Regions from separate parts of the Actinoplanes awajinensis subsp. mycoplanecinus genome, predicted to be linked through region 3. Evidence: riboswitches for the same ligand, from Rfam matches in the RefSeq annotation. Region 3 holds a riboswitch; each other region holds the start of a gene.
The links. Region 3 has a riboswitch for cyclic di-AMP ahead of ADL15_RS07585 (C40 family peptidase). Riboswitches for the same ligand answer to the same signal wherever they lie in the genome.
Positions count from the first base shown of each region.

Region 1: another riboswitch for cyclic di-AMP. It lies ahead of ADL15_RS29220 (LysM peptidoglycan-binding domain-containing protein); the one in region 3 lies ahead of ADL15_RS07585 (C40 family peptidase).
Region 2: another riboswitch for cyclic di-AMP. It lies ahead of ADL15_RS20240 (coiled-coil domain-containing protein); the one in region 3 lies ahead of ADL15_RS07585 (C40 family peptidase).

Region 1 is NZ_LLZH01000281.1:143,007-145,258, reverse strand. It holds gene ADL15_RS29225 (DUF6174 domain-containing protein) at 1-444, opposite strand, end outside; cyclic di-AMP (ydaO/yuaA leader) riboswitch at 686-891, shown strand; gene ADL15_RS29220 (LysM peptidoglycan-binding domain-containing protein) at 935-1,435, shown strand; gene ADL15_RS29215 (hypothetical protein) at 1,443-2,252, opposite strand, start outside.
Region 2 is NZ_LLZH01000178.1:79,895-82,146, forward strand. It holds gene ADL15_RS20235 (glycoside hydrolase family 65 protein) at 1-307, shown strand, start outside; gene ADL15_RS20240 (coiled-coil domain-containing protein) at 381-1,415, opposite strand; cyclic di-AMP (ydaO/yuaA leader) riboswitch at 1,421-1,552, opposite strand; cyclic di-AMP (ydaO/yuaA leader) riboswitch at 1,761-1,898, shown strand; gene ADL15_RS20245 (coiled-coil domain-containing protein) at 1,904-2,252, shown strand, end outside.
Region 3 is NZ_LLZH01000031.1:5,194-7,445, forward strand. It holds gene ADL15_RS07585 (C40 family peptidase) at 1-753, opposite strand, end outside; cyclic di-AMP (ydaO/yuaA leader) riboswitch at 794-926, opposite strand; gene ADL15_RS07590 (M56 family metallopeptidase) at 1,040-1,957, opposite strand; gene ADL15_RS07595 (BlaI/MecI/CopY family transcriptional regulator) at 1,954-2,252, opposite strand, start outside.

The sequences.
Region 1 (2,252 bases), on a different contig from region 3:
CGGGGCGGACGGCAGCGGCTGGATGTCGGTGATGTCGTAGCACTCCTCGTCGTCGATGGCGTTCGGACGGTGGTCGATCGACACGTGGGCGGGGCGGCCGGCCGCGTCGGTGGTGAACTCGACCACCGCGTCCGGTTCCGCCGACTCGACCTGCTCGACGATGTACTTCAGGGTCGGGAACGACGCGAGCGGCACCTGCACGGTCGACTCCGGGTCGGCGGGTTCCGCCGAGACCACGACGTCGCGGTCACGGACCACGATGCGGAAAGTACCGATCACGGCGCGTTCGCCACAGCTCGCCGTGACGACGTACGAGTAATGGTCGGGCAGAGTGCCGGCGACCGCGCGGACGGTCGTACCGGAGGGGGTGCTCGAACACCCGGAAAGGGTGAGGGCGGCGGTGACGGTGAGCAGCGCGGCCCGGCGCGGCCGGAGATCGGTCATGTGGTGTTCGACGCACGGTGACCGGCGCCGGTTCCGCGCCTTCTGCCGGAGCTGCGGCATAACGACAGGAGGGACGGAACCTCGGGTGTCGGAAATGCCTGTCATTCCAGGTCACGAACAAGATCAAATCGGTCCAATACCGTGAAGAACGTCACTATTAGGTACGTAAAACTTGGTCGATGCCCGTCCGGTGTGGTTACCGTCGGTCGTCCCGCGATGGCGGGCACTGTGGACGGACCGCCGAGTCCTGCCGCCGATCCACAGACACGAAGAGATGGCAGGAGCGGGGGAACCACGTTTTCCGGCGCGCACCGCGCACGGTTCGGGAGTCGGCCGGCTTCCGAAACGGGTGACAGGGGGCGCGTCTTGGGGTGAAGCCGCATAGGACGGCCGGGCCACTCTGCCCGAACCCGACAGCTCACCTCGTAGGCGTGGAGGAATTTCCATGTCTCGGATCGGTAGACGAACGCGCCTTGCTGCCCTCAGCCTGGTGACCGCCGGCGTGACCGGAGCGGGCCTCTTGCTCGCACCGGCAGCTCCGGCCCTGGCCGCCAGCGTCAACTGGGACGTGGTCGCCAAGTGCGAGTCCGGCGGCAGGTGGCACATCAACACCGGGAACGGGTACTACGGCGGTCTGCAGTTCGACCGCGGCACGTGGAAGGCGAACGGCGGGGCCAGGTACGCCTCGACCGCCGACAAGGCCACCAAGGCCGAACAGATCAAGATCGCCAACAAGCTGTACGCGAAGCGCGGCCTGAGCCCGTGGCCGGTGTGCGGCAAGAAGGCCGGCGTCTACAAGAAGGCGACCGCCAAGCCCGCGAAGAAGGCCAAGGCGAGCGGCAAGACCTACGTGATCAAGTCTGGTGACACGCTCGCCAAGATCGCCAAGCGCTATCACGTCAAGGGAGGCTGGCGGGCGCTCTACGCGCTCAACAAGGACCGGCTGAGCAGCCCGAGCCGGATCTTCCCCGGTCAGCGCATCCGGCTCTGACCTCCGCTCACGCCAGCCAGCCCCGCAGGGTCTGCACGGTGTGCGGATCGAGCGGGAAGGTGACCCGGTCGTAGCGGTCCCAGCGCTCGAGGGACCAGTAGTTGCGCTCCTGACGCACGGTCACCTGGACGTTCGTGGCGGCGCCGTGCCACACGGCGCCGCTCGCGGACACCCCGTAGCGGCCGCGCTGGAACATGCCGACCTTGGTGAGAGCGGCACAGGCCGGGCAGCGGCCGTCCGGGGTGGCCACGCAGTCGCCGCAGACCGTGCCCTGGCACAGGCGGCACGGGCGGACCGCCTCGGAGCAGAGCCGGCAGGTCGGGTTCAGGCAGTGCGTGCACCAGTCGAGGGCGCCGGTGAGGTGGTGGTTGCGGCAGGCGTGCAGCGCGCTGAGCGGCGCGCCGGTGGTCTCGTCGGTGACGTACCCCTGGGTCTTGCCCGGCGCCACGTCGTAGACCAGCGGCAGCTCGAAGCCGTCCGGCAGCCGCCAGGTCTCGGCGATCCGCAGCCCGACCGCGATCCGGACCGCGTCGGCGGGTTTGCGGCGCAGCCGGCGCACCAGCTCCGCGGTCAGCTCCTCGGGCAGGTCGAGCGGCGCGGCCGGTGACTGCGCCGCGAGGGTGGTGACCGAGCCGCGGATCATCGCGGGCGGGATCTCCTCGCCCGGCGGGTGCTCGACGACACGCGGGACGACGAGCTGCTGGATCCGTTCGGCGCCCTGGACCTGGACGCCGACGAAGTCGTCCCGGCGGGTCAGCGCGGTGACCTCGGCGAGCCGGCCGGGCGCCAGCAGGGTGGCGCCGACCAGGCCGCGGTT
Region 2 (2,252 bases), on a different contig from region 3:
CGGGATGCGGGACTTCAACGGTCAGCTGGCGTTCGCGCCGCGGCTGCCGAGCCGGATCAACAACCTGGACTTCTCGCTGCTCTGGCACGGGCTGCGGCTGCGGGTCAACGTCACCGCCGACGAGGTCACCTACTCGCTGCGCAACGGTGGCGGCTCGGCCCGGCTCACGCTGATGCACCACGGCAAGGAGATCGAGGTGACCCAGGTCCGTCCGGTGACCATGGCGATCCCGACGGCGGTCCCGGCCGGTCCGGCGCCGACCCAGCCGGCCGGTCGCGCTCCGGTGCGGCGCGCCACGACGCACTGATTTTTTAGCGTACGAAACAGAGAACGGCCCCCGACCCGGAAAGGGTGGGGGGCCGTTCTCGTTGCCCGCGTGGCTACAGCAGGGACACGTGCACGTGGTCGGTGTGATCACTCGGCCCGTGGTAGGCGTGCCAGTTGCCGGTCGCCGGGAACCAGATCTGCTTGTACCAGATCACGTAGTAGATGCCGAGCCGGTCGGCGTTGCGCACCAGGAACGCGGTGAGGTCGTTGCCGTACCGCATCATCTTGTCGTTGTGCGCCGCCGAGAACCCGGTCTTCTGCAGTGACCAGTCGCAGGCCCGGCCCTTGGGATGCTCGAACGGGCCGCCGTCGCGGTGGCAGCCGACGAACAGATTGAAGCCGGCCTTCTTCGTCTCTTTGAGGAGATGCAGAGTCCGCTTGGTGATGCACCCGTTGGTCGTCGGGTCGATCTGGTTGCAGGACTCCGCGGAGAAACCGCCGCTGGAGTTGCGCGGTGCCGGCGAGGCGATCGGGGATTTCGCGTCGACGAAACCCTCGGTGATGGTCTTGTTGATGCCGGTGCCGCCGCCGAGCAGCTCGAGCTGCCCCTCGGCCGAGTCGTGCAGTTTCGTCTGCACCGAGAGCTGCTGCTCTTCGGTCTTGACCTCGGCGTCCAGGCGGGTCTTGTCCGACGTGATCTGCTCGAGCAGGGAGTTCAGCTCGTGCAGCTTCGCGTCGTGCAGCTTGTTGATCTCCTCCAGGGTGACCGCCTTGTCCAGGAAGTCGGACGAGGAGTCGGCGCGGAGCAGGAAGCTCAGTGAGCTCAGATTGCCGATCTGGTACTGCTGGCGGGCGATCTGGTTGACCTCCGGGGTCAGCGCGTCGCGGCGCGCCTCGGCGGTCTTGATCTGGGCGGCCAGCGCCTTCTGATTCTTCTTCGAGGCCGCGACCGCGGCCTTGGCGTTCACGAACCGCCGGTTGGTGGTCTCGATCTGATCGGAGAGGTCGTCGCTCGCCTGGCCTTCGTCGGGGGTCGACGAACTGCCGCCGGGAGCGGCGTGTGCCGGCATGACCGGTGCGACGAACATCGCGGTGGCCACGAGCGGCGCCAGGGCAAGCATCAGCCACCGGCGGGGACGTGCGGTCATCAACAATCCTTCCTAGTCACCGCCGACCGAGTTAGCTGACGGGTTCGGGACGGAAGCTATCCCTACCGCATAGAGCGGATTCACCCCAACTACCTGGTTCCCCGGTTCGTCTGACGACGATTGGGCGGCGGCCTGCCGGCAACTCGGGGGCGGTGCCGTCCTGGCAGGACCGGCGGCCAGTTTACCTGAGATATCGCGTGGTATCAGGATCGGGAAAAGCAATAAAAGGGTTACCAATCAACGACTTTCTGTAATCGCATCACGACAGGTGACCACGCCGTCGCATTCGGTACCGGAACTGTTGAATCGTCGATCGAGTGGGTATGGTCGGTCCCGGTTCCCGCGTGGGGACCGCCGCCTAATCGCACACGCAGCGAGCCGGGGATCCACGTTTCTTCCGGGGTGAATCCGCACAATTGCGGTAGGGATTTCCTTCGTCCCGAACCCGTCAGCTAACCCGACCGGCGGCCGACGGAAGGAAATAGCCAGTGCAGCATGTGACTGCGCGGCGACGATGGGTGGCCGTGTTCGCGCTGCTGGTCGCCGCTTGCGGGATCACCGGCGCCGCCTCGCCGGCGGCCGCGGCCCCCCGCCCGCTCGCCGCGCCCGGTGAGTCCGGTGACGACGGGGAGGGTGGCTCGAAGTCCCTGCTCGACAAACTCGAAGACGCCTCCAAGGGTTACGTCACGGCGAAGGCCAAGCTGAAGGCGTCCAAGGCGCAGCAGACCAAACTCTCCGCCGATCTGAAGAAGCTGGACGCGGCCCTCGGCCCGCAGCAGGCCGCGCTGAACCAGTACGCCCAGCAGGCGTACTCGATGGGCCGCCTGGGCCCGCTGA
Region 3 (2,252 bases):
GTAGTGCTCGAGGTGCACCCCGACGGCCGCCCAGGCCTCCTTCGTCAGACCCGAGCAGTCGTAGCTGTTCGGACCTTCGGAGCCGAAGACATAGGGCTTGCCGATCAGGTCACACGCACGCTGAGCGGCACGGCCGCCCTTGTCGTTGGTGTAGTCGACCGGACACGGACCGGTCTTGAACGGCCCGTCGCTCGCGCCGGACGCGCCATAAGCCTTGATCCGGAGCTTCTGGAGGGAGGTGATCTCCTTCTCGATCGCCGACTTCTTGGTCTTGAGGTCGGTGTCCCGAGTGGAGATCTCGGATGCCAGCGCATCCACCTTCTCCTTGTCGGTCGCGTACTTGTCGCGGAGCTTCACCACGCCCTGGATCGACGCCGTGCGCTTGCTGGCCAGCTGCTCGAGAAGGGAGAGCTTCTCGGTCAGGCCGGTCGGCTTGCCGCTCAGGATCGCCCCGATGGTGCTCGGCGGACCCTGCATGTAGGCGTCGGCAGCCAGGCCACGGACGTCCGTCATGGCCGCGTCGACCTGCTTCTGCAGCGGAGCGAGCGTCTTGTTCAGCTGCTTCTGCTGCTTCTGCAGCTTGAGCAGCTTCCCGTGCACGTCGTTGTAGTCCTCGATGACGGGCTCGAGCTCGTTCCACTGCTTGTCGATCTGGGTCTCGACGCTGCCCGGCGAGGGCGTGGCGTGGGCAACGACAGGACCGGTGAGAACGAGTCCGGCTGTGGCGGCCGCGCAGAGAACACTGCGGAGCACACCACGCGCGCCTATCCGTTTCACGTAGGTGCGTTGTCCTTTCTTCCCACTCGGCCGCCGACCGGGTTAGCTGACGGGTTCGGGCGGGAAGCACGCCCGGCCGCGCGAACGCGGCTTCACCCCGGGTGCGTGGGTCCCCGGCTCGCCTCGCGGCGATTAGGCGGTGGTTCGTCAGATCGGCCGGATGGACGATGGGGGGCTGCCGAACCGGGGATCACCGTACTCGGATCATGCAGGCAACAAAAGCATGCGTGAGGGGGGAAACCGCACGCACACTAACCAACACTCAGAGTGAGCGGAATGGCCAGGCGTCCAGGGCCCGGCCGAGCCAGGGCACCACCAGGATCACCGTGGGTAACACCAGGAGACCCGCCGCGGCGAGGCCGGCGAGGACCGACAGGCCGGTCGAGCCGGGCGCCGGACCGGCCAGCCGGTCGAGACGGCGACGCCGGGATTCACCCGCCGGGTCGGCCGGGGCCTCCTCCGCGAGGGGTACGGCGTCGGAGAGCCGGGCCAGCGCCTCCCGCAGCGGCACCGGCCCGGTACGCCGGCGAGCCGCGTCGTCGGCGACCATCTCGAGCAGCAGGTGCACCGCGTCGAGGGGCGCCCGGCTGCGCAACGGCCGCGGCACCGCCTGATAGAACGCGGTGAACGACTCCATCACCAGCTCGTGCCGGTGCCGCAGGTGCGCCTGCTCGTGGGCGAGCACCGCGTCCACCTGCGCCCGGTCCAGAATCCGCAGCACCGCGTCGCTGAGCACCACCCGCGGCTCCCGCCCCGGCACGCAGTAGGCGAGGGGCAACGCCCCGTCGAGCACCCGCACCTCGGCCCCGCCCAGCTCGCGGTGCCGTTCCACCCGGTCCAGCAGGTCGACGAGCATCCGGTGCCGGGCGCGCCGGGCGCGGGCCCGGACACTCACCTTGACCAGCGAGATCAGCAGCCGGATCACGATCACGGCGGCCACCACCAGCGAGAACACCAGCGCCGCGACGGTCCACGGGTGGTCCGCGCCGGACGCCCGGGTCATCTCCTCCGGGGCGGCGAGGACCACGCCGAGCGCGCAGAGCACCGCGGTCAGCGTCAGCGCCTGCCAGAGCAGGACGGCGGCGACCGGGGCACGGTCCGGCCAGCGCGCGCCGGCCAGCACGCCCGGTACGGCCAGCGAGAGGGTGAGCCCTAGGGCGCCCAGCAGGAGTGCGGTCACGTCTCTTTCGGTGGGACGTCCAGGGCGGCTCGGATGGCGCCGGGGGGCAGCTGACCGAGGAAGTATGCCAGCGCGGCGTCCCGATCGGGAGTGGCGCTGAGCGCGTCGAACATCAGCGCCGCGGTCATCTCCTCGCGGGACTGGGCGGGGGCGTACTTGTAGGCACGGTCCGCCTTCTGCTGGACGACCAGCTTCTTCTTGGCGAGACGGTCGAGGACCGTCATCACAGTCGTATACGCCAAATCACGATTTCTGCTGAGGAGGTCGTGCACCTGCCGCACGGTGAGCGGCTCGG